Regions from separate parts of the Mesorhizobium sp. C264A genome, predicted to be linked through region 2. Evidence: predicted binding sites of a transcription regulator. Region 2 holds the regulator's gene; the other holds the start of a gene.
What was found. Region 2 encodes PhoB, which activates phosphate uptake and scavenging genes when phosphate is short. Its sites were predicted from a motif close to TGTCATNNANCTGTCAT; they were not measured.
Positions count from the first base shown of each region.

Region 1: the regulator PhoB is predicted to act here: its motif matches at 12,085-12,101, upstream of ugpB (sn-glycerol-3-phosphate ABC transporter substrate-binding protein UgpB).

Region 1 covers NZ_JAMYVY010000002.1:2,028,427-2,044,013, reverse strand. The annotation lists gene NKL04_RS29065 (3-hydroxybutyryl-CoA dehydrogenase) at 1-420, shown strand, start outside; gene NKL04_RS29060 (PAS domain S-box protein) at 448-2,373, opposite strand; gene NKL04_RS29055 (NrsF family protein) at 2,585-3,223, opposite strand; gene NKL04_RS29050 (sigma-70 family RNA polymerase sigma factor) at 3,225-3,776, opposite strand; gene NKL04_RS29045 (iron ABC transporter substrate-binding protein) at 3,981-4,988, shown strand; gene NKL04_RS29040 (ABC transporter permease) at 5,143-6,714, shown strand; gene NKL04_RS29035 (ABC transporter ATP-binding protein) at 6,711-7,793, shown strand; gene NKL04_RS29030 (sn-glycerol-3-phosphate import ATP-binding protein UgpC) at 7,829-8,890, opposite strand; gene ugpE (sn-glycerol-3-phosphate ABC transporter permease UgpE) at 8,898-9,746, opposite strand; gene ugpA (sn-glycerol-3-phosphate ABC transporter permease UgpA) at 9,756-10,640, opposite strand; gene ugpB (sn-glycerol-3-phosphate ABC transporter substrate-binding protein UgpB) at 10,712-12,022, opposite strand; gene NKL04_RS29010 (bifunctional diguanylate cyclase/phosphodiesterase) at 12,502-14,949, shown strand; gene tlpA (thiol:disulfide interchange protein TlpA) at 15,041-15,587, opposite strand, start outside.
Region 2 covers NZ_JAMYVY010000002.1:1,907,194-1,922,780, forward strand. The annotation lists gene pstC (phosphate ABC transporter permease subunit PstC) at 1-546, shown strand, start outside; gene pstA (phosphate ABC transporter permease PstA) at 543-1,859, shown strand; gene pstB (phosphate ABC transporter ATP-binding protein PstB) at 1,877-2,701, shown strand; gene phoU (phosphate signaling complex protein PhoU) at 2,742-3,446, shown strand; gene phoB (phosphate regulon transcriptional regulator PhoB) at 3,463-4,152, shown strand; gene NKL04_RS28415 (ROK family protein) at 4,183-5,418, opposite strand; gene xylF (D-xylose ABC transporter substrate-binding protein) at 5,684-6,724, shown strand; gene NKL04_RS28425 (sugar ABC transporter permease) at 6,869-8,185, shown strand; gene NKL04_RS28430 (ATP-binding cassette domain-containing protein) at 8,198-8,995, shown strand; gene NKL04_RS28435 (CHASE domain-containing protein) at 9,152-10,798, shown strand; gene NKL04_RS28440 (YMGG-like glycine zipper-containing protein) at 10,838-11,080, opposite strand; gene NKL04_RS28445 (hypothetical protein) at 11,164-11,490, opposite strand; gene NKL04_RS28450 (hypothetical protein) at 11,633-11,809, opposite strand; gene NKL04_RS28455 (sensor histidine kinase) at 11,939-12,973, opposite strand; gene NKL04_RS28460 (DUF1328 domain-containing protein) at 13,134-13,301, opposite strand; gene NKL04_RS28465 (response regulator) at 13,521-14,315, opposite strand; gene NKL04_RS28470 (NepR family anti-sigma factor) at 14,528-14,731, shown strand; gene NKL04_RS28475 (sigma-70 family RNA polymerase sigma factor) at 14,735-15,286, shown strand; gene NKL04_RS28480 (response regulator) at 15,343-15,587, opposite strand, start outside.

The DNA.
Region 1 (15,587 bases), 120 kb from region 2:
CTGGTGCGCGGCATCGCTACCGAGGATCAGACCTTCGAGGCGGCCAAGGCCTATGTGAAACAGCTCGACAAGACCATCACCGTCTCTGAAGATTTTCCGGCCTTCATCGTCAACCGCATTCTGTTGCCGATGATCAACGAGGCGATCTACACGCTCTATGAGGGGGTCGGCTCGGTCGATGCCATCGACACCGCCATGCGGCTCGGCGCCAACCATCCGATGGGACCGCTGCAGCTCGCCGATTTCATCGGCCTCGACACCTGCCTGTCGATTATGCAGGTGCTGCATGACGGCCTGTCGGATTCGAAATATCGCCCCTGCCCGCTGCTGGTGAAATATGTCGAGGCCGGCTGGCTCGGCCGCAAGACCGGGCGCGGCTTCTACGACTATCGCGGCGAGCATCCGGTTCCGACGCGCTAACCACCAGAACGAAAGTTCCGTGCTCCCTCAGGACGCCGCTGCAAGCGGCGGCTCTGCTTGGCCTCTTGACCCGGTATCGTCAGGCGCCACGGAAACACAGCCGCGGCCGGCGGCCTTGGCCGCATAGCAGGCAGCATCGGCCCGGGCGATGATCTCGTCGACTTCACCGCTGTTGCTGTGGATTGGCGCCAGCCCGATGCTGGCATCGATCGCATGCGGCCGGCCGTCCCAGCTGAACTGCAGGCCGCGGATGGCGTCGATGACCGAGCGTGCGGCAATCCTGGCGCCGGCGCTCGGCCCGGCTTTCAGGATGACCGCGAATTCGTCGCCGCCGAGGCGGGCCACGATATCCTCCGGCCCAAGCGCACCGCGAATGGCCTCGGCAACCCGCTTCAGCAAGGCGTCGCCGGCGGCGTGCCCGCCAGTGTCGTTGACCAGCTTGAAATGGTCTAGATCGATGAACATGAAATGATGTTCGCCCGCCGGCCTGGCTGTGCCGGCCTTGCGGCTCCGGTCGACCAGTTCCTCCATGGTGCGGATAAAGCTCGAACGGTTGGCAAGGCCAGTCAGCGCATCATGCGCGGCGGCATAGGCGAGCTGGCGCTGCAAGGCGCGCGCATCGGTGAAGTCCTGGAAGACAATGACAAGACCGCAGAACTCCTGGCGGTCGTTCATGATCGGCGACACCACCTGGCGGATGCTGCAGCGTGTGTCGTCGCGACGGATGAGGACGGCGCGACTGTTCTGGTCGACAGGGCTGGCGCTGCCGAGCGCCGGCCGCGTCATGCCGATCCTTTGCCCGGTTTCTTCGTCCACCGCCCAGTAGACATGGCCAAGCGTCTTGCCGAGCGCCTCTGCGCCAACAACGCCGGTGAGCTTTTCGGCGACAGGGTTCATGAAGGTGATGCGGTTTGCGGCATCGGTGCAGATGACGGCGTCGCCGATCGACTGCAGCGTCACCCTCAGCCGCTCCTTCTCGTCGGCCAGCATTGCCGCCGATACGATGAGGCTTTCCTCGGTTTGCTTGCGCTGGGTGATGTCGGTCAGGCTGCCGATGGCCCTGACCAGCCGTCCGTCCTTGTCGCGTTCGAGCGTCTTGCCGCGGTCGAGGATCCAGACCCAGTGGCCATCCTTGTGGCGCATCCGGAACTCGGCTTCGAAGAACGGTGTCCTGCCCTCCAGATGGGCACGATCGGCTTCGGCGACGTTTTCGCGATCGTCGGGGTGGATCATCGCCAGCCAGCGGTCGGGGTCGCCGTCCAGTTCGCCATCGGCATAGCCCAGCATCTTCACCCAGGTGGCGGAGTAGGTGGTGCCGCCCTTCCGCATATCAAGATCCCAGACGCCTTGTCCGGCGCTGGCCAGGGCAAAATTCCAGCGCGTTTCGGCCTCGGCTATGCGCGCCTCGGATTGCTTGCGCGCATCGATATCCTCGATCTGGGAGACCAGGTAGAGCGGGCTCCCGCTCTTCTCGTCGCGAATGACGGAACCGGCAAGATGGGCCCATACCGGCGTGCCGTCCTTCCTGAGGTAGCGCTTTTCGAAGTGGAAGGCGTTGACGGTGCCCGCCCGCATGCCGTCCATCGTCTCACGGCCGATCTGCACATCGTCGGGATGGGTGATCTGGAAGAAGGTCAGCGCCTCGATCTCCTGCTTGCTATAGCCGAGCATGGCGGCGAAGGCCGGGTTGGTTTCATGGATGCGGCCGTCGAGGCCGACAATGGCGATGCCGATCGCCGAATCCTCCATGGCGCGGCGGAAACGCTGCTCGCTTTCGGCGATCTGCCGGCGGTCGTCCAGTATCCGGTAAATGAACAGGGCGGCGAGAATCAGCGCAACGGCGGCGACCGGCACCGATATCTGCAGGCAGAGTTTCAGCACTTCGGCGCTGACATCGAGCCGCGACAGCAGGAGCGCGACCACGGCAGCGCAAAGCCCTCCGGCCGCAAGCACCAAAGCCACCTGACTGTCAGCCCGCAGGCTTTTTCGCTCTCGTCGCATCACTGTGCATGCCACCCCATGCGCAACACATTTCTGCAAAAAACACTGGATGATCGATTTTAAGGAAAGGTTGCGCCGGAGCCACCGGCAACACGGTGAACCCGCAAACAATTCCCGGCATGATTAAGGATCGGTGATTATTGGGCGATCTTGAACGGCCCGGTCACCAGCGCACGAAGAACCGTCCCCCGAGCGCGCCCAGACCGGCGAGGACGGCGATGGCGAGCGTGTACCAGTTGGCGACGAAAAGCGGCGAATCGTCGAAGCAGTGCGCGGCGTAGAAGGTCGCCGCCAGGCCGCCGGCGAGCAGTCCCGCGACCGCCCCGGCCAACACCGGCCGCGTCGGCGCGCCATAGCGCAGCATCCACAGGAAGACGGCAAGCGGGCCGATGCCGATCAGCGGGATGAAGCCCATGCAGATCATCATGTTGGAGCCGACCATGCGCGTGCTCCACATCGGCTCCGGCACCATGAACAGTTCGAGAGCCACCGCCACGGCCACCAGCAGCGGCGCCGCCAGCATCCAGGCCGCGGCTCTTGCCGTCGAAGCGCCCGGCGTCGACAACGCCCGGACCAGGCCAAAGGCGGTGACGGCGAGCACGATGGTGAACACGAACTTCGCCAGGAACCGCATCGTGTGCATGGCGGTCATGATGTCGGGACGCGGGCCGATGGTGAGAAAGAAGACCAGAGCCGCGATCACCGCCGCGGCTGCCGCCGCCATCAACCAGGCCGAGCGCAGCGGCATCGCCTTGCTGCTTGTGTCGGCGTCGAGTGCCTTGATGAGATCCTCCGTCCTCATGTCACTGCCGCCCGAAGCGCCCCTGCCCAAATCGCTTGGCGATCGCGGCAAGCCCGCGATGCAGCGACACCCGCACCGCCGTCTCGCTGACGCCGAGCGTGGCCGCCGTCTCGCCGATGGAGCGGCCGTCGACCGAGATCGAAGAAACGACGGAACGCTGCGCAGCCGGCAGTCCGTCCAGCGCCCGGTTGATGTCGCGTTCGCTGACGGTCTCGGTTTCCGGCTCGGCAAAGGTCTCGGCGATCTCGTCGATCTCGATTTCGATGCGCCGTCCGCGCCGCCGGAAAGCATCGATCAGCTTGAAGCGGGCTATCGCATAGATCCATGGCAACACCGGCGCGTCCTGGCGCCAGGTATGCCGTTTCACATGAATGGCCAGCAAGGTTTCCTGCACAACATCCTCGGGATCGACCCCGCCCTGTACGATCTTGCGCCTCGCAAAGCCGCGAACCAGCGCGGCGATCCGGTGCAAAAAGTCGGCGTAGGCCCTTTCATCTCCCGCGATCGCGGCCCGCATCAGCCGGGAAAGCTCGGCCTCATCCTTGCCGCTCACAAGAGTTCACTCCCCGATCTTCGCGCCTCGGCACCGATTTGTTACGTGTCCGGCGAAATGATGTCCAAGCCAAAGTGCCGCAAAATCACGAAAGTTTGCGGGAGCGGCGACCGATTGAAGCAGCCGAGCAATGTTGACTACTGCTGTCAGGTATCGATAGGTGCAGCCTGCGAAACCAGAACCACCGAGATTGAGGATGACGCCATGAGATACACGCTCTCCACCCTAGCGGGGGCCACAGCGCTGGCCGTGAGCATGATCGCCGGGCCGGCGATGGCCGCGGATGCCGGCATCATCGTCTACAACGCCCAGCATGAGAGCCTGGCCAAGGAATGGGTCGAAGGTTTCACCAAGGAAACCGGCATCAAGGTCACGCTGCGCAATGGCGGCGACAGCGATTTCTCCAACCAGATCGTCGCCGAGGGCGCTTCTTCGCCGGCCGACGTGTTCCTGACCGAAAACTCGCCGGCGATGACCCTGGTCGAAGCGGCGGGCCTTTTCGCGCCGGTCGACGCCGACACGCTGGCGCAAGTCCCGGCCGAATTCCAGCCGAGCAGCGGCAGATGGGTGGGTGTCGCGGCGCGCAGCACCGTCTTTGCCTACAACAAAACCAAGCTCACGGCCGAAAAGCTGCCCAAATCGATGCTCGATCTCGCCGATCCGAGCTGGAAAGGCCGCTGGGCAGCCTCGCCTTCCGGCGCCGATTTTCAGGCCATCGTCAGCGCGTTGCTCGAGCTCAAGGGCGAAGCCGCAACCGCCGACTGGCTGAAGGCCATGAAGGAGAATTTCACCGCCTACAAGGGCAACGGCACGGTGATGAAGGCGGTCAATGCCGGCGAGATCGAAGGCGGAATCATCTACCACTATTACTATTTCGGCGATCAGGCAAAGACCGGCGAAAACAGCAAGAACGTCGAACTGCATTATTTCAAGAACCAGGATCCCGGCGCTTTCGTCTCGATCTCCGGCGGCGGCGTGCTCGCCTCGAGCAAGCACCCGAAGGAAGCCCAGGCGTTCCTCAAATGGGTGACCGGGAAAGGCGGCCAGGACGTGCTGAAGACCGGCACGTCCTTCGAATACGCTATCGGCAAGGACGCGCAGTCCAATCCCAAGCTGGTGCCGCTGGCCGACCTGCAGGCGCCGAAGGTCGATCCGGCGACACTGAACTCCAAAAAGGTGACGGACCTGATGACGGCAGCCGGCTTGCTTTAGGCTGGGTTCGTCCTAAAAGGGCAACGATTGCGCTCCTGCCGGACTTTCCGCAGGAGCGCTCTGTTTTCGAGATGGCATTGTCCATGACGACACATTGCGTTTCCGGCCGCGCCTGCGGCGCCCCCGCCCCGGCGGCAGTGGCGCGGTCGAGCTGATGCAAACTGCGGTCGATCTCGCACGTTCAGGCCAGACAGTCGGGCGGTCCCGCCGGAAGCCCATGTCCTGGATCGCGCTTGTCGCCATAATTGTCTCGCTGCTGTCGCTGCTGCCGCTGGCGTTCATCATCTGGATCGGCGTGCAGATCGGCTGGGACACTGCTTCGGCCCTGGTCTTCCGGCCGCGCGTCGGCGAACTTCTGGTCAACACCGTGCTTCTGGTGGCGCTCACCGTGCCGATCGCCACCGTGCTGTCGGTGACGCTGGCATGGCTGACCGAGCGCAGCGACCTGCCAGGCGCCCGCCTCTGGGCCTGGCTGTCGGTCGCGCCGCTTGCCATCCCCGCCTTCGTGCACTCCTATGCCTGGATTACCCTGGTCCCGGGACTGCATGGCCTGTGGGCCGGCGTGCTGGTGTCGGTCCTTGCCTATTTCCCATTCCTCTATTTGCCACTAGCGGCCGCATTGCGCCGGCTGGATCCCGCCCTGGAAGATGCGGCCGCAGCGCTTGGCCTCGGACCATGGCGCGTGTTTTGGCGCGTCGTGCTGCCGCAGCTCAGGCTCGCCATTTGCGGCGGTGCGCTGCTGGTTGGACTTCATCTGCTTGCCGAATATGGCCTCTATGTCTTCATCCGCTTCGACACTTTCACCACCGCGATCGTCGACCAGTTCCAGTCGACCTTCAACGGCCCCGCCGCCAACATGCTGGCCGGCGTCCTGGTGACATGCTGCTTCGTGCTGCTCGCTCTGGAGGTGCTGGTGCGCGGCGAAGAGCGCTATGCCCGCGTCGGCTCAGGCGCGGCGCGCCACCGGCAGCGCTCGAGGCTCGGGCGCGCCACGCTGGCTTGCCTGGCTCTGCCTGCCGTCACCACGCTGCTCGCCATCGGCGTGCCCTTCGTCACCATCGGCCGCTGGCTGGTCGCCGGCGGCGCCGATGTCTGGCGTTTGGACGAGATCGGCCTGGCGCTGGGCCAGACGCTGTTCCTGGCGCTGGCCGGCGCCTTGCTTGCGACCATCGCCGCCATGCCGATGGCCTGGATCTCGATCCGCGCGCCGGGACCGCTGCAGCGGCTGCTCGAAGGCTGCAACTACATTGTCGGTTCGCTGCCCGGCGTGGTCATCGCGCTGGCCTTGGTCACCATTACCGTGCGCATCGCCATGCCGCTCTACCAGACGCTGTTCACAATCCTCGTCGCCTATGCCCTGATGTTCCTGCCGCGCGCCTTGATCAGCCTCAGAGCCTCGATCGCACAGGCGCCGGTCGAGCTCGAACGCGCCGCCGCCAGCCTTGGCCGGCCGCCGCTGAAGGCGCTTTGGTCGACAACGATTCGCCTGTCGGCGCCGGGGGCTGCGGCCGGCATGGCGCTGGTCGCGCTCGGCATCATGAACGAGCTGACCGCCACCCAGATGCTGGCGCCCAACGGCACGCGCACGCTGGCCATGGCGTTCTGGTCCTATAGCGGCGAGATCGACTATGCCTCCGCCGCCCCTTACGCCTTCATCATGGTGGCGATGTCGCTGCCGCTGACCTGGCTGCTCTATGTCCAGTCGAAACGGATGGCCGGGCGATGAGCTTTCTCGAAATCAATGGCCTCACCAAGCACTACGGCCCGGTCGCAGCCCTTGCCGGCATCGAGCTCAGCGCCGCAAGCGGCAGTCGCACCGCGATCGTCGGCCCGTCCGGCTGCGGCAAGACGACGTTGCTGCGGCTGATCGCCGGCTTCGAGGCGCCCGACCAGGGCCGCGTCGTGCTCGACGGCGAGGTGCTGGCCAATGGCGGCCATGCGGTGCCGGCGCACCGCCGCGGCATTGGCCTGGTGGCGCAGGACGGCGCCCTGTTCCCGCATCTCAGCATCGGCGACAATATCGGCTTTGGCATGGCCCGCGGCGAGGACCAGCGCGCCGAGCGCATCGCCGAGCTCGCCTATACCGTCGGGCTCGACAAGGCGATCCTCAAGCGCCGCCCGCACCAGCTCTCCGGCGGCCAGCAGCAGCGTGTGGCGCTGGCCCGCGCCATGGCGATGAAGCCCAGGCTGATGCTTCTCGACGAACCGTTCTCGGCGCTCGACACTGGTCTGCGCGCCTCGATGCGCAAGGCGGTCGCCGAACTACTCGAAGCCGCCGGCATCACCACCATCCTGGTCACCCACGACCAGGCCGAGGCGCTGTCCTTCGCCAGCCAGGTGGCGGTCATGCGCGACGGAAAGTTCTCTCAGATCGGCACACCGCGAGAACTCTATCTGCAGCCGAAAGACCGCATGGTTGCCGAGTTTCTTGGCGACGCCATCATCTTGCCGGCAAAGATTTCAGGCGGCTTCGCCACCTCCTCGCTTGGTCGCATAGCCGTCGACTCGAAGGAGCGGCGCGACATCGCCCGCATCATGCTGCGACCGGAGCAGGTGCAGGTAAAGCGCACGTCGCGCGAAGGCATGTCGGGTCCTGCGGGCACGATATTCGCCGAGGTGACGGACTCGGAATTCGCAGGCTCGATGTGCACCATTGCCGTGCGGCTGTTGAACAACCCCGATCCGCCCGACGCCGCGGCAATAGGCAGCACGCCGCTGATCCTGCGCAAACCGGGTATCGACGCGCCTTCCGTCGGCGAGATCGTGCGCCTGACCGTCTCCGGCAAGGCGCATGTCTTCGCCTGAACTGCCGATGCGTCGGATTGGCGCGAGCGGCTGCGTCAATCGACTCGTTTCCCAGCATTGTCGAACCAATGCAGCTTCTCGGCCCTGGCCACGACGCGCAGTTGATCGCCGGGTTTGGCCGTGGCGCGGCCGGCCACACGCACGACGATGCGGTTGCCGCCGGCGGCACAGTGAAGAAAGCTTTCGGCTCCCACAGGTTCGACCGCCTCGACCGCCGCAGGCAGAATAAGCGCGCCGGATGATGCCTCGGCACTGAAGGTGACGTCGGCATCCTCAGGGCGGAAGCCAAGCGTGGCGGCGTTCGTGGGCGCAAAGTCAATCGTCTTGCCATCAATCAGCGCTGGACCAGCCGATGCTTGCAAAAGAGGCAAAAGGTTCATCGGGGGCGCGCCGATGAAGGAGGCGACGAAGGTCGAGGCCGGCTTCTCGTAAATGTCAAGCGGCGCGCCCGTCTGCTCGACCAATCCGCCATTCATGACGACGAGAATATCGGCCAGCGTCATCGCCTCAAGCTGATCGTGGGTGACGTAGACCGAGGTGACACCGAGCGAGCGCTGCAAATTCTTGATTTCAACCCGCATCTGGCCGCGCAGTTTGGCGTCGAGGTTGGAAAGCGGCTCGTCGAACAGGAAGACTTTCGGATTGCGCACGATTGCGCGACCCATGGCCACGCGCTGGCGTTGGCCGCCGGAAAGCTCGCGTGGGCGCCGGTCGAGCAGCGCCGTGAGTTCCAGCACCTTGGCGGTCGAGCGAACCCTGCTGTCGATCTCGTCCTTGGGAGTACCCCGGTTGCGCAACCCGTAGGCCATGTTGTCGTAGACCTTCATATGCGGGTAGAGCGCATAGTTCTGGAACACCATGGCGATGTCGCGCTCGGTCGGACCGATCGTGTTGACGATCTTGCCGTCGATAGCGACGGTGCCGGAAGAAATGGTCTCAAGCCCGGCGATCATCCGCAGCAGCGTGGACTTGCCGCAGCCGGACGGCCCAACCAGCACGCAAAGCTCCTTGTCGGGAATGGCGATCGAGACACCCCTCACCGCCTCGACGCCGCCGGGATAGACTTTCTTCACATCCTTCAGATCGACGGTCGCCATCAGCTTCTCACTTTTCGGAATCGACAAGTCCGCGCACGAACCAGCGTTGCATCAGCACCACGATCAGGATCGGCGGCAGTATGGCCAGCATCGCGGTGACCATGACCAGATGCCATTGGGTATCGGCATCGGCGAAGGAGACCATCTTTCTAAGTGCGATGACGATGGTGTTCATGTCATTGCTGTTGGTGACGAGCAGCGGCCACAGGTACTGCGTCCAGCCATAAATGAAGAGGATGACGAACAGCGCCGCGATGTTGGTGCGCGACAGCGGCAGCAGGATGTCGAAAAAGAATCGCCATGGTCCGGCGCCGTCGACACGCGCCGCTTCCACCAACTCACCTGGGATGGTCATGAAGAACTGGCGAAACAGAAGCGTGGCGGTGGCCGAGGCGATCAGCGGAATGATCAGGCCGGCATAGGTGTCGATCATGCCGAGATCGACCATCACCTTGTAGGTCGGCAGGATGCGCACCTCGACGGGAAGCATCAGCGTGATGAAGATCAGCCAGAAGAAGACCATCCGAAGCGGAAAACGGAAGAACACGATCGCATAGGCCGAAAGGATCGAGATGAAAATCTTCCCCACCGCGATGCCGAGCGCCATGATCGTGGTGTTGAGCAGCAATCGGCCGACACTGACGCCGCCGATGCGGCCGACACCGCCGAACAGCGCCTCGCTGTAATTGTTCCAGACCTGGTCGCCGGGCAAAAGAGGCAATGGCGGCTTGAGGATGGTCTGCAGCGTCTGCGTGGAGGCAACGAAGGTGTAGTAGATCGGGAAAGCGACGATCAGGATGCCCAGGATGAGCACGGCGTGGGCGATGAGGGCGCGAAGCGGGGACTGACCAATCATCGCTCGCGCTCAACCGTAGTGGACTTTGCGTTCCACATAGCGGAACTGGATGGCCGTGAGTGAGATGACGATGACCATCAGGATGACCGACTGCGCGGCCGAATCGCCGAGGATCAAATTGACGAAACCGTCATTGTAGACCTTGTAGACCAGCGTCTCGGTGGCCTTGCCTGGCCCGCCGCCGGTGACGGCATGAACGATACCGAAAGTGTCGAACAGCGCATAGACAGTGTTGACGACCAGCAGGAAGAAGGTCGTCGGTGCGAGCAGCGGGAAGACGATGGTCCAGAAGCGCTTCGTCTCCCCGGCGCCGTCCATGGCCGCCGCCTCTATCAACGTCTTCGGCACCGCCTGCAGCCCGGCGACGAAGAACAGGAAATTGTAGCTGATCTGCTTCCAGGCAGCCGCAGATACCAGCAGGATCATGGCTTGGTTTCCGTTAAGCAAGGGATCCCAGGCGATGCCGAGACCTCTCAACGCGTAGGCCAGCGAACCGATCGAGGGGTTGAACAGAAACAGCCACAACATGCCGGCAATCGCCGGCGCCACCGCATACGGCCAGATCAGCAGCGTGCGATAAAGGCCTTTGCCGCGCACCACCTTCTCGGCCATGACGGCAAGCAACAGGGCCACACCCATGGCGACCATCGCGGTCGCCAGAGAGAACACCAGCGTAACTTTGATCGAGTTGAGGTAGGCCGGGTCGGCCAGCACCTTGCGAAAATTGGCGAGCCCGACGAACTTGCTCTTCAGCCCGAACGGGTCTCCCCTGAGCATCGACTGGTAGAGCGCCTGCCCCGTCGGCCAGTAGAAAAAGATCAGCGTAATGGCGAGTTGCGGCGCCACCAGCAGATAAGGCAGGGTCTTGTTGGGAAAGACGACGCGTGGAGACAGGGTGATTCCCTCGCTGTGCAGGAAATCGTCCACGCGGGTCCGCGTGGACGAGGTTCAACTGACAAATCGCTTCAGTTTCCGATCGCTTCCTGAATCGCCTTGTTGCCGCGTGCGACCGCGTTGTCGAGCGCCTGCTGCGCAGTCTGCTGGCCGGCCAGCATCTTCTCGAACTCCTCGTTCTCGATGTCGCGCACCTGCGGCAGGTTGACGAGGCGCACGCCCTTCGAGTTCTCGGTCGGCGCCTTGCCCAGCATCTGCAGGATCGGCGTCTCACGGCCCGGATTCTTGTCATAGAAGCCGGACTTCTTGGTCGCCTCATAGGCAGCGAGCGTCACCGGCAGATAACCCGACTTCTGGTGCAGATACTCCTGCACTTCGGTCTTGGACAGGTAGGAGAAGAACGCCGCGACGCCCTTGTATTCCTCGTCCGATTTGTTGCCGAACACCCACAGGCTGGCGCCGCCCGGCGTGGTGTTCTGGGGCGCGCCCTTGGCGTCACTATCATAGGGAAGCTGGCCGATGCCGTAGTTCATGCCCGACTTGACGATGTCACCGAGACCCCCCGACGATTCGGTGAAGATGCCGCATTCTCCGGCAAGAAAGATCTGCTTGGCTTCGGATGTACGGCCGCCATATTTGAAGGTGCCGTCCTTGGCCAGGTCGGCGAGCGCCTGGAAATGATTGACGAAGATCGGCGCATTGATCTTGAGCTCGACGTCGGTTCCGGCAAGTCCGTTCTGGTTGGTGCCATAGGAAACGTCGTTCCAGGCAGCGAAGGCCTCAAGGTGGATCCAGGTCAACCACGTCGAGGTATAGCCGCAGGAAGCGGCGCCGCTCGCTTTGATCTTCTTGGCGGCTTCCCACACCTCGTTCCAGGTCTTTGGCGGATTGTTCACATCAAGCCCGGCCTTCTGGAAGATATCCTTGTTATAGTAGAGGATGGGCGACGAGGAATTATAGGGGAAGGACAGCATGGTCCCGTCCGGCTTCGAATAGTAGCCGACGATGCCGGGCAAATACTGGCTCTTGTCGAAGGTCACGCCGGCGCTGGTCAGCACATCGGCCACCGGCTTGATCGCACCTTCGGCGGCCATCATGACGCCGGTACCCACGTCGAACACCTGGATGATGTCGGGCGCTTGCCCCGCACGAAAGGCAGCGATGCCGGCATTCAGCGTTTCGGGATAGGTGCCCTTGAAAACAGGGAGAATTTCATAGTCGCTCTGGCTGGCATTGAAATCCTTGGCGATCTTGTCGACCACCTCGGCATTGGCGCCGGTCATTGCATGCCACCAACTGATCTGGGTGGCGGCGAAGGCGGAGGTGGTGGAAAGCAGGGTCAAGGTGGCGGCAACACCGGCCGCAAAGCCGAACAACTTCATGTTTCATCTCCCGTTTGTCATTGGCGAAAGGGGCGCTCCCGCGAACGCAATATGTGTCTCTGATGACAATCGGACAACGGATTTGTTGCTGTTTCGTGAATTTCATACCCGGCTAACTTCGCGCCCCCTCGCCTTGCAACGAGGACCGAGAGAAATGCCAAGCCGGCTCAGCGATAGAATGGGGCATGGTGGGCCTGCAAGGATCGCCGACCGCCCAGCGATGCGTGAAGGGCCCGCGTGACAGCGCCACGCACCTGCACCGTGCGGCCGCCAAACCGGCGCTCGGCCAGATCGAGATCGGCCGAGCGGCATCGCGCCAGGCGCTGCTGTAACCGTGCGTCTGGAATGAGACAGGATCGCCGCAACGTACAACCCGAAAAACCCGCTGTAGTTGTAGTTCGCATAACCGATTCTTCGTCAAGCGTGGCATACTAATCAAGTGGACGGCTTGATTGCTGTGGGAGAGCAGGTGGGGCGAGATGCTGACGGTCTATAATTGTATCGTGCATGAGCACGATCTGAGACTGGTCGCACTGGCAGCGCTCATTTGCGGTATTTCTTCCTTCTCGGCGGTCAACCTGCTTCGCCATGTCGACCGCTCGAGCGAGCGCAACCGCTATACCTGGCTGATGATAGCAGCCACTTCCACCGGCTTCGGTATCTGGGCGACGCACTTCATCGCAATGCTTGCCTTTTCTCCCGGAATCCCCAACGCCTACAATACGGAAATGTCGGCGCTTTCGCTCGCCGGTTCCGTCGCCCTGACCGCTGCGGGCATGTGGATCGCCACCTTGCGCCGGGGCATCGACTACCCTCTGGTCGGCGGCGCGGTCCTCGGCGCTGGTATCGCCGCCATGCACTATATCGGCATGGCCGCCTTCGAGGTCGAAGGGCGCATCGTCTGGAACCCGCTGCTGGTCGGCGTCTCGGTGCTGACAGGCGTCACCCTCGCCGCGCTGGCGCTGCTGGTGGTGTTGCGACGGCCGTCCATGCAGGCCACAATCGCCGCCGCCATCCTGTTGACGCTGGCGATCTGCAGCCTGCACTTCATCGCCATGGGCGCGGTGTCGATCTTCCCGGACTCCTCCATCGAGATATCGCAGTTCACGGTCGAACCGGTGTCGCAGGCCTTCGCCGCCGCTGCAGTCAGCCTGGCTATCCTGGTGCTTTCAGCCGCAGCATTGTGGATCGACCTTCGCTTCCGGCGTCACAAGCTCGAGGCCGAGCGCATGCACGGCCTCGCCAACGCCGCCGTCGAGGGGCTGATCGTCTGCGATGGCGCCCGCATCGTCAGCGCCAATGACAGCATCGCGGCACTCACCGGCATTGCGCCGGAAGTGCTGAACGCCATGCTGCTTGGCGATCTCTTCGGCGAACGCACCGCGGCCGGCATGTCCGACTGCAGCGGACAGGCACAGGAAGCCGAACTCAGAGCCCATGACGGCGCCACCATCCCCGTCGAACTTATCGCCAGAAGCATCGACTATTGCGGCAAGCGGCACAGCGTTGTCGCCGTGCGCGACATCCGCGAACGCCGGAAGGCCGAGCAGGAGATCCTGCGCCTCGCCCATTTCGACCCGCTGACCGAGCTCCCCAACCGCCGCAGTTTCTCCGGCCGGCTCGAGGCCGAAATTGCCGCAATGGACCGCGGCGGCAAGGGTGGGCATCTTGCGCTGCTGCTGCTCGACCTCGACCGCTTCAAGGAAGTGAACGACCTGTTCGGGCATGGCGCCGGCGATGCCATGCTGCAGAAGGTGGCGCTATGCGCCTCCGCCGTGCTCCGCCACGGACAGATGCTGGCGCGTCTCGGCGGCGACGAGTTCGCCATCATCGCTCCGAACCTTCCCGATCCGCAGGCGGCCGGCCGCATCGCCGAGGCGGTGCTGGCGGCCATGCGCGAGGAAAACCGGCTGTCGGTCGGTGGCGGGCTGGTGTCGGCCAGCATCGGCATTGCACTTTATCCGCTCGACGCCGATGAGCCGACACTCCTGGTCAGCCACGCCGACACCGCGCTCTACCGCGCCAAGGCCGAGGGCAAGGACACTTACCGTTACTTCGAGGCCTCGATGGGCGCCGAGGCGCGAGACCGGCGCGTGATGGAGCACGAACTGCGCCAGGCCATGGCGCGCGATGAGTTTCGCCTCGTCTACCAGCCACAAAAGGAGATCAGCAGCGGGCGGATGGTCGGGTTCGAAGCGCTGATCCGCTGGCGCCATCCGCAGCGCGGCGACGTGTCGCCGGCGACCTTCATCCCGGTGGCCGAAGACAGCGGCGTCATCATCCAGATCGGCGAATGGGTGCTGGCGACGGCCTGCGCCGAGGCAGCGCGCTGGAAGAACCCTCTCACCGTCGCGGTCAATGTCTCGGCGGTGCAGCTCCACAATCCGAATTTCAGCCGCAAGGTGCATGAAGTCCTGCTCGGCTCCGGCCTGACGCCCGGCAGGCTCGAACTCGAGATCACCGAAACGGCGCTGGTCAAGGACATGCCGCGCGCGCTGGCGACCTTGCGCCAGGTGAAGGCGCTTGGCGTGCGTGTGGCGATGGACGATTTCGGCACCGGCTACTCCTCGCTGTCCAATCTCCGCGCCTTCCCCTTCGACAAGATCAAGATCGACGGCTCATTCATCAAATCAGTCGACAGCAACGGCCAGGTGGCAGCCATCGTGCGCGCCGTTCTGGGGCTTGGCCGCGGTCTCGGCCTGCCGGTTCTGGCCGAGGGCGTCGAGACGCTGGGCGAGCTGAAATTCCTCGACGCCGAGGCCTGCGAGATCGGCCAGGGCTACTATCTAGGCCGGCCCAGCCCGATCGAGGCGTTCAGCGAACTGACCGGCGTAGCGGCACCGGCGGCACAAGACGACGCCGGCGTCAAACAACGCGGCGGCAGCATCTTGATGCTGCCGCCGGCGGCGGCCCTGCGCTCAGCCTAGAGCAATTAGTGTGAAACGGTTTTCCGTCCGAAATTGCGTCGAAACAAAAAAGTTAGCGCGGGTAGCCGTTTCGACGAAACGGTGAACCGCTCTAAGGGGCGAGTGCGGCCTCGACCAGGCGCTTGGCATCCGGTCCCGACCATTCGGCCGGTCCGTTCATATGCGCGACCAGGCAGCCTTCGCCATCGATCAGCATGGTGACGGGGAGGCCTAGCGCCAAGCCGCGCGTCTTGACGTCGTTGAACAGCGCCAGCGTCGAATCGCGGTAGTAGCCGAGCGACCCGATGCCGATATCGGCGAGGAACTTCTTGGGCTTCACATCGTCGCCGGCATCGACATTGACCGCGACCACTTCGAAGGCATCGCTGCCCTTTTCCTTCTGCAAGGCGTCGAGCGCCGGCATTTCCGCACGGCAGGGCGCGCACCACGTCGCCCACAGGTTGAGCAGCACGGTCTTGCCGGCATGATCGGCGATCGTCATCGGCTTGCCGTCGGGACCGTTGAAGGCGAGACTTTTCAGCGATTGCGGCGGATCGGCGGGCAGCAATGCCGCCACCTGGCCGGTGGCCGCGGCGGCAACCTTTTTGGCGCGGTCGCTCTTGGCGGCGCAGGCGACGTCGTCCTTGCTGTTGCCCGCG
Region 2 (15,587 bases):
GTCTACGGCATCTTCGCCGTGGTCACGCTCGGACCGTTCCTGCGCGACCTCTCGGCAGCCCTCACCGGCGGCTCTCCCTTCATCCAGGGCCAGAGCATCTTCACCGCCGGCCTGGTGATGGGCGTCATGCTGATCCCGGTCGTGTCCTCTTTGTCCGACGACATCATCACCGCGGTGCCGCGCGCAATGCGTGACGGCTCGCTCGGCCTCGGTGCCACGCGCTCCGAGACGATCAAGCGGGTGATCCTGCCGGCGGCACTGCCCGGCATCGTCGGCGCCATCCTGTTGACGGCGTCGCGCGCCATCGGCGAGACGATGATCGTCGTGCTGGCGGCGGGCGTCGCCGCCAATCTGACGGCCAATCCGTTCGAGGCGATGACGACCATCACCGTCAAGATTGTCAACCAGCTGACCGGCGATCTCGAGTTCAACTCGCCGCAGACGCTGGTCGCCTTCGCGCTCGGCCTGACGCTGTTCGCGCTGACGCTGGTGATGAACATCGTCGCCCTCTACATCGTGCGCAAGTACCGGGAGCAGTACGAATGACCGACATCCCCCTGGACACGATGGCGGGTGCCGTCGCGCGTCCGCGCCGCGACATCGGGCTGAAGGCGCGCTATGCCGCCGAACGCCGGTTCCGCATCTATGGCGTGATTGCGATCTCGGTGGGCCTGGCGTTCCTGGCCATCATGCTGATCACCATCGTCTCGAAAGGCTACACCGCCTTCTGGCAGACGACCGTGACGCTGCCGGTGACCTTCGACGAGAAGGTGATCGATCCCTCCGGCAAGCGCGCCACCGACCCTACCGTGCTGATCAAGGCGAACTATCCCAAGCTCGCCGAAAACGCGCTGGTGGCCAAGCTCGGCATCGATCCGGCCAACAAGCCGATGATGCTGAAGCTCAAGGGCTTCCTGTCGGAAGGCGCCCGCGTCCAGCTGCGCGACATCGTCTCCGCCGATCCGTCGGTGATCGGCAGGACGCGTGACGTCGACATCCTGGCTGCCGCGAACCTCGACTCGGCCTTCAAGGGTCAGATCGACCTCGGCGTCGATGAAGCGCGCCGCAAGGTGTCCAACCAGCAGATCGACTGGATGAACAAGCTTAAAGCCGACGGCGTGATGGCCGAGCATTTCAACACCGGCCTGTTCACCTATGGCGCCTCCAGCCGGCCCGAAACGTCGGGCATGGGCGTGGCGATCATCGGCTCGTTCTACATGATGGTGATCGTGCTGTTGCTGGCGCTGCCGATCGGCGTCGCCGCCTCGATCTATCTCGAGGAATTCGCCAAGAAGAACCGCTTCACCGACCTGATCGAGGTCAACATCAACAATCTCGCGGCGGTGCCGTCGATCGTCTTCGGCCTGCTCGGCCTTGCCGTGTTCATCAACTTCCTCGGCATGCCGCGCTCGGCTTCCTTCGTCGGCGGCCTGGTGCTGACGCTGATGACGCTGCCGACCATCGTCATCGCCACGCGCGCCGCCCTTGCCGCGGTGCCGCCGTCGATCCGCTCGGCGGCGCTCGGCCTCGGCGCCTCCAAGATGCAGATGGTGTTCCACCACATCCTGCCGCTTGCCGCTCCGGGCATCCTTACCGGCACCATCATCGGCCTGGCGCGTGCGCTCGGCGAGACAGCACCGCTGCTCTTGATCGGCATGGTCGCTTTCGTCGCCGATTATCCGACGACGCCTTTCGATCCGGCGACCGCGCTGCCGGTGCAGATCTATATGTGGGCAAACGAGGCTGAGCGCGCTTTTGTCGAGCGCATGTCCGGCGCCATCATCATCCTGCTCGTCTTCCTCATGGCCATGAACATCACCGCGATCGTGCTTCGGCGCCGGTTCGAGCGGCGCTGGTAGAAAAAAGGCAATTTGGTATGAACATCATGACCGAACAGTCCCTTGAAAATGCAGTGGGCGACAAAATGAACGCCAAGTCGAACGAAGTCATCAAGATGCGCGGCGACAAGGTCGGCGTCTTCTACGGCGAGAAGCAGGCGTTGTTCGACGTCAATCTCGACGTCCGCCAGAACCAGGTGACGGCGCTGATCGGCCCGTCCGGCTGCGGCAAGTCGACCTTCCTGCGCTGCCTCAACCGCATGAACGACACCATCGATTCGGCGCGGGTGACCGGCAAGATCACGCTCGATGAAGACGACATCTACGACAAGAACATCGATGTCGTCGAACTGCGCGCACGCGTCGGCATGGTGTTCCAGAAACCCAATCCGTTCCCGAAGTCGATCTACGAGAACGTCGCCTACGGCCCGCGCATCCATGGGCTGGCCAAGCGCAAGTCCGACATGGACCAGATCGTCGAGCAGAGCCTGAAGAAGGCGGCGATCTGGAACGAGGTCAAGGACCGCCTGCAGGAGCCCGGCACCGGCCTGTCCGGCGGCCAGCAGCAGCGCCTGTGCATCGCGCGCGCCATCGCCGTGTCGCCGGAAGTGATCCTGATGGATGAGCCCTGCTCGGCGCTTGATCCGATCGCCACCGCCCGTGTCGAGGAGCTGATCGACGAACTGCGCCAGAACTACACGATCGTCATCGTCACCCATTCGATGCAGCAGGCGGCGCGCGTGTCGCAGCGCACGGCGATGTTCCATCTCGGCTATCTCGTCGAGGAGGGCGCAACCGACAAGATGTTCACCAACCCCGACGACAAGCGCACCCAAGATTACATTACCGGCCGCTTCGGCTGAACCTTCCGGCGGGTGAATTTCAGGCACGAGGACCAAGATCATGGGTGAACATACCGTCGCCTCCTTCGATGAAGAGCTCGGGCAGATCAGCAAGCTGATCCGCGACATGGGCGATCTGGCAGGCTCGATGGTCAGCGGCTCGACCAGGGCGCTGCTCAATTCGGACAATGCGCTGGCACAGCGTGTCGTTTCCGACGACGCCATCATGGATGCGCGCCAGCGCGAACTGGACGACCGCGCCATCACGCTGATCGCCAAGCGCCAGCCGATGGCCAACGATCTGCGCGCCGTGGTCGGCTCGATCCGCATGGCCGGCGACCTCGAGCGCATCGGCGATCTCGCCAAGAACATCGCCAAACGCGTCGGCACCGTGGGCTTGAGCGTCACGCCGCGCGACCTCTCGCACTCCATCGATGCCATGGCGCAACTGGTGCTGATCCAGGTGCAAGGCGTCGTCGAGGAATATGCCGCCACCGATGCGGCAGCTCTTGCAAAACTCAGGAATGACGACGAGCGCATCGACGTCAAATACACGTCCGTGTTTCGTGAGCTCTTGACCTACATGATGGAAGACCCTCGCAACATCACCGCCTGCACGCATCTCTTGTTCTGCGCCAAGAATCTTGAGCGCATCGGCGATCATGTCACCAACATCGCCGAAAATGCGTATTATGTGCTGACCGGCCAGCAATTGCCCGCCAATCGTCCGAAGCAGGACGAGACGGCGATGGCCACGCCGGCCTGATGAGGGTGAACTGCCTATGATCGCGCCACGCATCATGGTCGTGGAGGACGAGGAGCCACTAGGCGTGCTCCTCCGCTACAACCTCGAATCCGAAGGCTATCAGGTCGAGGTGGTGACACGCGGCGACGAGGCCGAGATCCGCCTGCAGGAAAACGTGCCCGATCTCCTGGTGCTCGACTGGATGGTGCCGGCTGTTTCCGGCATCGAGCTCTGCCGGCGGCTTAGAGTGCGGCCCGAAACCGAGCGGCTGCCGATCATCATGCTGACCGCGCGCGGTGAGGAAAGCGACCGCGTGCGCGGCCTGTCCACCGGTGCCGACGACTATCTGGTCAAGCCATTCTCGACGCCGGAGTTCATGGCGCGCGTGAAAGCGCTGCTGCGCCGCGCCAAGCCGGAAGTGCTGTCGAGCGTGCTCAAGGTCGGCGACATCGTGCTCGATCGAGAATCGCACCGGGTCTACCGCAAGAAGAGCGAGATCAGGCTCGGACCGACCGAGTTCCGGCTGCTCGAATTCATGATGCGCCATCCCGGCCGCGTGTTCTCGCGCAGCCAACTGCTCGACAATGTCTGGGGCGAGACGATCTATATAGACGAGCGAACCGTCGACGTGCATGTCGGGCGGCTGCGCAAGGCCGTCAACAACGGCCGCATGCCGGATGTCATCCGTACCATTCGCGGCGCCGGCTACGCTATTAGGGAAGACTAGGATGCTGCGCGTCGCGCCGTTGCCGGCCATTCAGGCGACATGCTTGCCGGATTTCGCCTGAATGCCCGGCGCGAAAATCTCCTGGTCGACGAAGCCGAGCGCGCGCATGGCGCAGCCTTCGCGGATCAGCGGCAGCTCGTTGGGCTCGGTGTCGAAGGAGATCGATTTCGAGTGCTGGCCGCCGGCGGTCTGGGCGATCGCTTCGCGCAATGCCGGTTCGATCAGGTCGAAGGCGGCGGCGCTGACGCCGACCATGGCGACGGGTGCCGGATCGATCAGAGCAAACAGGCTGCCGAGGCCGAAGCCGAGCGCCTCACCGGCCCTGCGATAGGCTTCGCGCTCCGGGCCATCGGTTTCGCGGGCGCGCGCGGCGAGTGCGCGCATATCAGCGTCGCCGATATCGACCGGCTCGGCATCCTCGCCCATCATTTTGGCGCTGCGCCAGATGGCGTAGTTTCCGGCATAGGCCTCGACGCAGCCGCGCCGCCCGCAGCGGCAGAGCGCGCCGCCCGGACGGTGGATCATGTGGCCGAACTCGCCGCCCGAGGAATGGGTGCCGGTGAACAGTTCGCCTTTCAGCACCAGTCCCATGCCGATGCCGTGCGACAAGAGGATGGCGATAAAGTTGTCGCGGTAGCGCTCGGGCTGGCGCCATTGCAGCGCCACCGCCATCATATTGCAGTCGTTCTCCATGGTGGCCGGAATGCCGAATTCCACTTCCAACATGTCGGCGAAGGCAATGTCGGTCAGTGGCGTGATTGGCGACCACAGCATGGCGCGCGCCTGCGAATCGGTGATGCCCTGGATGCCCATGGCAATGCGGGCGATGCTCTGGACATCGAGGTCGGGATCCTCAAGCCGCCGCCGGACGATTGCTACGCATTCGCCAATCAGCTCGTCGCGCGGCTTGGTCAGCGTGTCCAGCCGGCGCTGTTCCTCGGCGACGACGTGGCCGGCATAGTCGATGACGGTGACGGACAGGAAATTGAGCGACAGCACGACGGTCATCACCGCCGCCGCTTCCGGGTTGAGGCCAAGGCCGACCTGCGGCCGGCCGCGTTTCAGTGCGCCTGTCTCGCCAGGTTTGCCTTCAATCAGGACGCCTTCTTGAATCAGATCAGACGAGATTGCCGATATGGTCGAGTGGCTGAGGCCGGTGGTCGCCGCAATCTCGGTCCGCGACGGCTGGCCGGCCCGGCGCACGGCCGAAATCACCATGGCACGGTTGCGACGGCGCAGATCGTCGTGGCGGATTCCAACCGACATTTGTTTCCTCCCGGCCTCCTCGCGCCTCATGATAGTGAAGGCGTTCGACGGCACCAGCCAAATATTGGCAGACGCCGGCAGCCCTGTCATTGTTTATTGCGGACCTCGAAAAAATTCGGCAAGGCCATCAGAATCCATCAGAATCGATGTTGACAGCGCCTTATCATTGAACCAGTATTTTTTCGAGGCTCGAAAAAATAGGGCCTCTGTGTGCCGGCCCTCGGGCCAGTTTTGTCGCGCCGCACGCGGCGCAGGGAGGATTATGATGAACAGATTTGCAGCCGCCATGCTGGCGGGTGTCGCCATGTCGCTGGCGCTGATGTCGGTCGCGCAGGCGAAGGACAAGGTCATCGGCGTGTCGTGGTCGAACTTCCAGGAAGAGCGCTGGAAGACCGACGAGGCGGCGATGAAAACGGCGATCGAGGCTGCCGGCGACAAGTACATTTCGGCCGACGCGCAGTCCAATCCCGGCAAGCAGCTGACCGACGTCGAAAGCCTGATCTCGCAGGGCGCCAACTCGCTGATCATCCTGGCGCAGGACGCCTCGGCCATCGGCCCGGCGGTGCAGAAGGCGCTGGACGAAGGCATTCCGGTCGTCGGCTATGACCGCCTGATCGAGAACAAGGACGTCTTCTACCTGACCTTCGATAACAAGGAAGTCGGCCGCATGCAGGCCCGCGAAGTGTTCAAGGCGAAGCCCGAAGGCAACTATGTCTTCATCAAGGGCTCGGGCTCGGATCCGAATGCCGATTTCCTGTTCTCGGGCTCGATGGAAGTGCTCAAGGAAGCCATCGACTCGGGCAAGATCAAGAATGTCGGCGAGGCCTATACCGATGGCTGGCTGCCGGCCAATGCCCAGAAGAACATGGAACAGTTCCTGACCGCCAATGACAACAAGGTCGATGCCGTGGTTGCGGCCAATGACGGCACCGCCGGCGGCGTTGTCGCCGCGCTGACGGCGCAGGGCCTTGCCGGAACGGTTCCGGTCTCCGGCCAGGACGGCGACCATGCCGCTCTGAACCGCATCGCGCTCGGCACGCAGACGGTGTCGGTGTGGAAGGACGCGCGCGAACTCGGCAAGAACGCCGCCGAGATCGCCTCGCAGCTTGCCGATGGCAAGAAGACGGGCGACATTGCCGGCGCCAAGGACTTCACCACGCCTGGCGGCAACACCGTCAAGTCGCTGTTCCTGACCCCCGTCGCGATCACCAAGGACAACCTCAACGTCGTCATCGACGCCGGCTGGATCAAGAAGGACGAAGTCTGCACGGGCGTCGCCGCCGGCAGCGTCGCGGCTTGCAACTGATCTCGACGACTTGAAGAAATGAGGCGCCGCGGCTGTCAAGCCGCGGCGTTTTCTCTACGAGAATTGTGTGTTTCCGCCATCGGCGGCAAACTTCTAGGCTGTGGTCCGGCATCCGCGCCAGACGGCAAGCCGCTGGAGGACATCATGACCGACACGACCTCAAATCCGCAGGCCGATACGGCACGAGCGTCTGAACTCGGCGCGGTCGCCCGGTTCCTGAAAGCGACCGAGCTCGACACGCGCATGCTCGGCATGGTCGGCGCGCTGCTGGTCATCTGGGTCGGCATACATATCCTGTCGGGTGGGCTTTTCCTGACGCCGCGCAATCTTTGGAACCTGTCGGTGCAGACGTCCTCGGTCGCGATCATGGCGACCGGCATGGTATTGGTCATCGTGATGCGCAACATCGACCTTTCGGTGGGCTCCGTCGAAGGCGTGATCGGCATGATCATGGGCGTGGCACAGGCCGAATTCCTGATTCGCGTCATCGGCTTCCAGCTTGGAAACCCCTGGCTCTGGATCGTCGCGCTTGCCGCCGGCGTGGTGCTTGGTCTGCTGATCGGCGCGTTCCAGGGCTTCATCATCGCCTATATGCAGGTTCCGGCCTTTATCGTGACGCTTGGTGGCCTGCTGGTCTGGCGCGGCATGGCATGGCTCATCACCAGCGGGCGCACGGTCGCGCCACTCGACGCCACCTTCCAGCTGATGGGCGGCGGACCACGCGGCTCGATTGGCGCCGCTGCCAGCTGGATCGTCGGCATTGTCGCCTGCGCGGCGGTCGCCTTCGCGCTGCTCAACGGTCGCTCGCAGCGCAAGCGCTTCAGCTTTCCACTGCGCCCCGTCTGGGCCGAGACCTTGCTTGGCGTGGTCGCTTGCGCGGCCATCCTCGGCGCCGTGTGGATCGCCAATTCCTATCCATGGCCGATCGGCATCGTGCGCCAGTACGCACAGCAGAACGGCATCACCGTTCCCGAAGGCGGGCTGTTCATCGCGCATGGCATCGCCATACCGGTGCTGATGGCGGTGATTGTCGGCATCATCATGACGTTCATCACCAAGCGCACGCGTTTCGGCCGCTATGTCTTCGCCATCGGCGGCAATCCGGAGGCAGCGGAACTCGCCGGCATCAACACGCGCTGGGTGACCATGAAGGTGTTCATGATCATGGGTGTGCTGGCTGCAATCAGCGCGGCGATCTCGTCGGCCCGTCTCAATGCGTCAACCAATGCGCTGGGCACACTGGACGAGCTTTTGGTGATCGCGGCCGCTGTCATCGGCGGCACGTCGCTCGCGGGCGGCGCCGGAACGGTGATGGGCGCCATGCTCGGCGCGCTTCTGATGCAGTCGCTGCAATCCGGCATGGTGCTGCTCGGCATCGACTCGCCGCTGCAGAGCATTGTCGTTGGCGCTGTCCTGGTCATCGCCGTCTGGCTCGACACCGTCTACCGCAAGCGCGTCTAGGGAGGAACGATTATGGAAAAAACGGCTCCCACCGGTACGCCACTGATCGACATGCGCAACATCTCGATCGCGTTCGGTGGCATTCGCGCCGTCGACGATGCGTCCATCGATCTTTTCCCGGGCGAAGTGGTGGCGCTGCTTGGCCACAACGGCGCCGGTAAGTCGACGCTGATCAAGATCCTGTCGGGCGCCTACAAGCGCGATGCCGGCCAGATCTTGGTCAACGGCCAGGAGGCCTCGATCTCCAATCCGCGCGACGCCAAGAAATACGGCATCGAAACGATCTACCAGACGCTTGCGCTGGCCGACAATGTCGACGCTGCCGCCAACCTCTTCCTCGGCCGCGAACTGATGACCGCGTGGGGGACACTCGACGATGTCGCCATGGAGGCCGAGGCGCGCAAGGTGATGGGCCGGCTCAATCCGCGCTTCCAGCGGTTCAAGGAGCCGGTAATCAAGCTGTCGGGCGGCCAGCGCCAGTCGGTGGCGATCGCACGCGCCATCCTGTTCAACGCCCGCATCCTGATCATGGACGAACCGACGGCCGCGCTTGGGCCGCAGGAGACGGCGCAGGTCGGCGAACTGGTCAAGCAGCTCAAGGCCGACGGCATCGGCATTTTCCTGATCAGCCACGACATTCACGACGTGTTCGAGCTTGCCGACCGAGTCTGCGTGATGAAGAACGGCCAGGTCGTCGGCACCGCGCGCACCACCGATGTGACCCAGGACGAAGTGCTCGGCATGATCATCCTGGGAAAGTGCCCGCCCGGCGCCATTCCCGGTCCGGGTGCGCTGAAGATCGCGGCCTGAGACCACGCTATCGTCAGCTGTCATGTTCACTGATGCTCGAGATCGATAAGCCGGCTAAATATGCATGATATGCCAGCTGTCATTATGGCTTAGCCGCGCCATTGTCTTGCCGCGGCGACTTGCCCATAAAGGTCCCGAACCGTCCATGGGCCTGCGTTGAAGAAGTTTTTCCCGATCCTTGCCTTCATTGCCGTTGCACTGATCAGCCTGACGATGGCGGGCTTCGCCTATTTCGCGACCCAGGAAGCGGCGCGCATCAAGTTCGAGGCGACGGCCGACGACGCGCTCAACCGCATCGAAAGCCGTATCGATCTGCATCTGTCACTGCTGCGCTCGACGCAGGCGCTGTTCGACGCCCGCAATGGCGAGATTTCAGGTAGCGAATTCAAGGCCTTCTTCAGCGCCCTCGATGTCGATAACAATTTCGCCGGCCTGCGCGGCATCGGCTATCTCAGGCTGGCCAAGACCGGTGACGAAGCGGCGGTCGAGCGCGACATGTTGCGCGACCGCGGCGCCGCCCACACGGTCTATCCGGACACGACACAGCCATGGCGCACGCCCGTCGTGCTGTTCGAGCCGCTCGACCCTGCCAACGAATCCACCATCGGCTACGACATGTTCACCGAGCCGGTGCGGCGCGAGGCGATCGAAAAAGCGATGGCCGATGACGCACAGCACGCAAGCGGTCTGGTCCAGCTCGGCCAGGACACTGGCGCGGCGCAGACCTTTACCGGTTTCCTGGTCTTCGTCAGGCTCAATGTCGAAACCGCGCCGGATGGTATCAATGCGTCCAGATCATCGACATCAGGCCTTCTCTACGCGGCCTTCCGCGCCCGCGACCTGTTCCAGACCGCGCTCAGCCGCACGCCTTTGCTGCCGGTCAACACCGCGGTCTATGACGGCACGGCCGACGCCGACAATCTTCTGTTCCAGTCGGAAACGCCGCCGGTTGCGAGCTTTGGCGACAGGCTGTTGGTGACGCGCAAGATCATCGTCGCCGGTCGGCCGTGGACGGTGCTGTTTCGGCCGACAAGTGCATTTTCGCAACCGTCCTCGCGCGCCATTCCGGTCATGCTCGGGCTGTTCGGCCTGCTTCTGGCCGGGGCCATCGCGTTGGTGGCGCGCTACCAGGAGCGCGCCTACGACGCCAAGTCGCTGCTGCATGAAACGACGGAAAAAAGCCTGCTCGAAAAGGATTTGATGCTGCAGGAGATGAAGCATCGGATCAAGAATTCGATCACGCGGGTGCTGGCGATTGCGCGCCAGACGGCAGCGCAAGCAACCGACGTGAAGGAGTTCTCAACTTCCTTCTCAGCCCGCCTGCAGGCAATGGCGGCTTCCCAGGATATGCTGACGCGTTCGCGCTGGCAGAAGGCCGATCTTGGCGACCTGCTGCGCATCGAGCTCGGCCAGGTGTTCGGCAAGGAGCTTCCGGAAGGGATATTGTCAGGGCCTCAGGTGCTGCTCGACGAGAGGACGACGCAGGCGCTTGGCCTGACCTTTCACGAACTGGCGACGAATGCGCTGAAATATGGCGAGGCCGGCAATTCCGTGGGTGCGCTCAAGGTCGACTGGTCGTTCGAGGGGCGCGGGTCCGAGCGGATGCTGGTTCTGAACTGGCGCGAGGCCGGGCAGAAGGAACTCGAAGCGCCGGCGAAGACCGGCTTCGGCACCAAGCTGATCGACCTCAATGTCACGCGCGAATTGCGCGGCACGATTGCCCGAGATTTTCGCATCGATGGGCTTACGGTGGAAATCAGGATCCCGCAGCCTGATGCAGTCAAACAAACGGAGACCGGCTGACCGGTCTCCGTCGCGATTGTCTGACGCTTTTGAAGCGGATCAGCAGCGAGCGGTGTAGAGCCGGCCGCGATTGTCGCGATACTGGCAATAGCCGTTGCGCAGGTTGCGCACCAGCAGGCCGGAACCGGCGCCAACGGCTGCGCCGATCAGCGCACCCTTGCCGCCGCCGATCAGTCCGCCGGCCAAAGCACCGACACCGGCGCCGACACCGACATCCTGCTCGGTCGTGCTGCAGCCGCTGACGGCGACCACCGCAACCATGGCAATAATCAATTTCCGCATAGAATCTCTCCTCACTTTTGTCCTCACTTTAGTAAGCTCCAGCCGCTATTTAGCACGAAACAGCAGCCTTTGCCCGCTCGATCTTATTGTTGGCTAAGAGAGTCTTTTTCGCGGCGCGTGGCGTTCGACGCGACCACGACACTGGAAATCTGCAAAGACGCGTCGAGGGTGCCGTCCGGGCGCACGTTCCAGACGATCTGGTCGTAATCATCCTCCAGCGCGGGGTCGACCGTAAGACATTTGGCAACGACGTGCTCGGCCTGACCCTGCACGTCGCCGGCAGCGAATGGACGTTCTGCCGTGCATGCTTCGGCGGTTTCGAAAACACTGACCGGCACCGGCAGTTCACGGCATTCGGTCATGTTGTTCGAACAGCCAATTACCAGAAGCAAAGCGGCGATGTGTTCCACGGCGACACGTCCTCTCGCCATAAGAACGGTCCACAGCCGTCAAAGTTCCTGTGCCGAAAGGGGCGTTAATAATTGGTCGGCTACGAGCTGGACAGTTTCTGAGCCAGGCTGCTTGGGAGCAGCGTGAACCTGAGCATCTGGCTCAGACCAATTGCGACGCCACGATCAGCACAACAGCGGCGACGAGCGCGACAGCGGCGACGCGAAGCAAGGGATGCCAGGCGTGCTGCAAAGGCGAGGCTGAAGCGTCAGGATCCTGAAAGCCGCTCATCGACACCCGGGCGGCCTGCTCCAGCCTGTTCATATCGGCAACCGTCATGATCATTCCTCCCATACTCGCGTTGCAGGCTGCGGCCGAAACATCGGTTGAATCGGTCAAGATCCAGCAATCTCTGGGAACCACAGCATCGGATTTTATGGTGAACAGCCGGTTAAGGAATCCCGCCGCTCATTCGGTTTCGAAATTGCCGTGCGGAACGACGAGGCGATATTCGAGGCGGTCACTGGTGATCTCCAGCGTCGCCGTGCCGTTCAGCGATGCCGGCACGACACGTTCGAGGGCAACGCTGCCGAAGCGTTTCTCGGTGCGCCTGTTATCATTGGCGACAATGGCCTCGACCCAGGTCAGCGACAAAGCCGGCTTGTCTGCGGCCTCTGCGACGTTCGACAGATCGGCGGTTACCTCGACAAAGCCGTCCGGCCGCGCCAGGGCGCCGTAGCTGAATGAATTGACGGCGAGTTCGTGCATTGCCAGTCCAATATGAATGGCCGCGTTGGGATTGAGGTAGGGGTTGACGCCATTGAAGCGCAGGCTCTGCGCGGGATCGGCGCCGTAGCGAACGACCTGGCCGCGGATAAGCTCGCGAAGTGCTGCACCCCGCCAGTTCGACGACGTTACCAGATCCTGGGAGGAAGCCAGTGACTGCAGGCGGCCGCGAAAGCGCTTCAGGAAATCGTCGGGTGTCTCGGAATAGCGGCCGGTCTGGGTGGCAATACTTTGGATGATGGCCAACAGGTTCTTGGAGCGGTGGCTGACTTCGCGCAACAGCGTCTTCAGCGTCTGTTCGCGGCGTTTCTGCTCGGTGGTTTCCACCATCGTGGTGACGACGCCCTGCACGTCGCCGCGATGGCCCCGATCGGCATCGACCCATACCTGGAACCAGCGCATGCCATCACCGGTGGGAACACTCAGTTCAAGGCGTTCCGGATTGCCGCAAGCGATCACATTGCTTTTGGCGGCGGCGATTTGCTCAGCTTGCGCCGGTGGCAGCGCGCCGTTGCTGTCGGCTGTGTCGGAAACCCACGGCGCACGCATGTTGCGGGCCCATACAGTCTTCAATTCACGATCCTGATAGAGGACGGAAATGCCGGCATTGTGCAGAGCGTGAAGCAAGGCGCGGCCAAGCTGCATTCCGCTTTCAGCCGGGTGCAGTGCGATCACCTCGTCGCCCTGTCCGCTCTCGCCTCCGCCAATAGAACGCATCAATCACCTGTCCACCTGATCAGGACCGAACGATTCACTTGGACTCAGTTCCTGAGTAGGTCCCCAGAAAAGGTCCGCCGGACGATGTCCCGTTGGAGGACATCGCCCGGCGGTGGCTGGAAACCGTTTGAGGGGTGCGGCTTCCAGTGTTCGCCCGCTCCTACGATGCCCGTCTGAACAGGCCGGCCAGAAGCGAGATGACGAGGAAGGCGAGAAAGATGAAGAACAATATTTGCGCGATACCGGCCGAGGTACCGGCGATGCCGCCGAAACCAAGCGCGCCGGCGATGATCGCCACGACGAGAAATACGAGCGCCCAGTAGAGCATGATCTGTCTCCTTCCGATACTGAATCAAGAACGTGAGTGATTGCTGTTTGTTCCACCATTTGCCGAAAAAGAAGGTCTTTGGAAGAGGCCGGATGCGAGTTGATTCACGCGCGTGCGCCCCATACGGAGCGCCGGGCAGCCGCCGATCGCCGGGCTAGGCGATCGCCAGTGCCGGCAACGCTGCGAGGCGGCGAAAAGTTGGAGATTGAAGGCCCTACTTCACGCGGCGGCCTTGGCCTGCCGGTCGAAGAACAGCGCTTGGCTGATCAGCGCCTTGACCATGTCGGGATTGAACGGCTTGGTGACGAGGAAGGCCGGTTCAGGCCGCTCGCCGGTCAGCAGACGTTCGGGGAAGGCGGTGATGAAGATTACCGGCACCGAAGTCGACGACAGGATTTCGTTGACCGCATCGATACCCGAGCTGCCATCGGCAAGCTGAATGTCGGCCAGCACCATCTTCGGCCTTGTCTTGCCGAACATCGCCACCGCCTCGGTATGGGTGCGCGCGGTTCCGACCACGTGGTGGCCGAGGCTCTCGACCATTTCCTCGATGTCCATGGCGATCAGCGGCTCGTCCTCGATGATCAGCACATCGGTCGCCACCTGGCGAGAGATCTCGTTGCTCGCCTGGGCAAGCAGTTCGGAGAATTCCTTGGCGTCGACATCGAGAATTTCAGCTGCCTCGTCTTCACCGAAGCCTTCGACCGCGACCAGCAGGAAAGCCTGGCGTGGCCGTGGCGCAATGGCGTTCAGATTGGCGGCGGCGCGCTGCTCCCATGCCGATTGTGCCTGCTCCTGCGGAACGCGGATGGCAATGGAGGTGAACAGTTTGGCGAATACCTTGTAGAGCGCGATGCGGTCGCTTGACGCTTGCGGGAAGATGTCGACGTCGGCGATGATGGCTTCGAGCATCGCGGCGACCAGCGCATCGCCACTCTCCTGCGATCCGGATACGGCGCGTGAAAAGCGGCGCAGGAACGGCAGGTGCGGAGCGATGGTTGCGGAAAGGCTCATGGTAGACGTCTCCCTCAGATGACGTGATTGCATAGATTGCAGGTCGAGCTGATTGCAAGCCCCAACACCCAAACGCGGGTTTTGCGAAAAAGTTCCGAGACTTGTGGAACGAAACCGTACGGGCGACGTTTGTGGTGCGATGGGCAACCAGACGAGGGGGCCGCTTTGCGTTGTGTAATGGGGCGGCTCGGGGCGCTGGATTTAAGGGCGAAATGAAGGACATGAATAAAGAAACGCTGGCTGGCGCCGCTGACAGGCGCCGGGCCAATTCCGGCGACCCGCTCGGGGCGAATTCGGAAATCGGCCGCAAACTCAAACAATATTATGACGAGCTGGTCTCGGACAATGTGCCGGATCGCTTTGCCCAGTTGCTCAGCCAATTGGAAAAGGCCGAACCTGCACAGAAGAAGGACTGAGGCATGGCAGCTGTCTCACAAGGGTTCAAGACCGACCTGCTCGGCTCGATCCCGAGCCTGCGGGCCTTTGCCGTGTCGCTGACGCAGAATGCCGACAAGGCCGACGATCTGGTGCAGGAGACGCTGGTCAAGGCTTGGGACAAGCATGAGAGCTTTCAGCCCGGCACCAATCTCAAGGCATGGCTGTTCACCATCCTGCGCAACGAGTTCTATTCCCAGATGCGCAAGCGCGGCCGCGAGGTGCAGGACAGCGACGGCATCATGACGGCCAGGCTTGCCGTTCATCCGGCTCAGCACGGCCAGCTTGACCTCAAGGATTTCCGCGGCGCGCTCGAGCAACTCCCCGAGGACCAGCGCGAAGCCATCATCCTCATCGGCGCTTCAGGCTTTTCCTATGAAGAGGCCGCCGAAATCTGCGGCTGTGCGGTCGGAACGATCAAGAGCCGGGTCAGCCGGGCCCGCACGCGGTTGCAGGAGATCCTCAAAATCTCCGGCGAAGACGAATACGGGCCGGACGCGATCTCGTCCCAGGTGACGGGTTCAAACGCTGCCTGACGGCGGAGGCCCCGTTTGCGGGCCTGGGCTCTTTACACATACGCATCGAAGATATCTCAGACTGGCGCGCGGCCGCAGGCCGCCGCCAGAGCCTCGACGAGATCGGTCCCCGAATAAGGCTTGGTGACCAGGCGGATGCCGGGAAAAGACCCTTTGATCTCATCGGGGTCCGAATAGCCGGAGGCAAAGACAAACGGCAGGCCCCATTGGCGCAGCCGCGCGGCGAAATCGAGTGTGGACGTTCCGCCCAGCATGAGGTCCACGATAGCGGCGTCGAACTCGCCAACGACCTTCTGCTCAT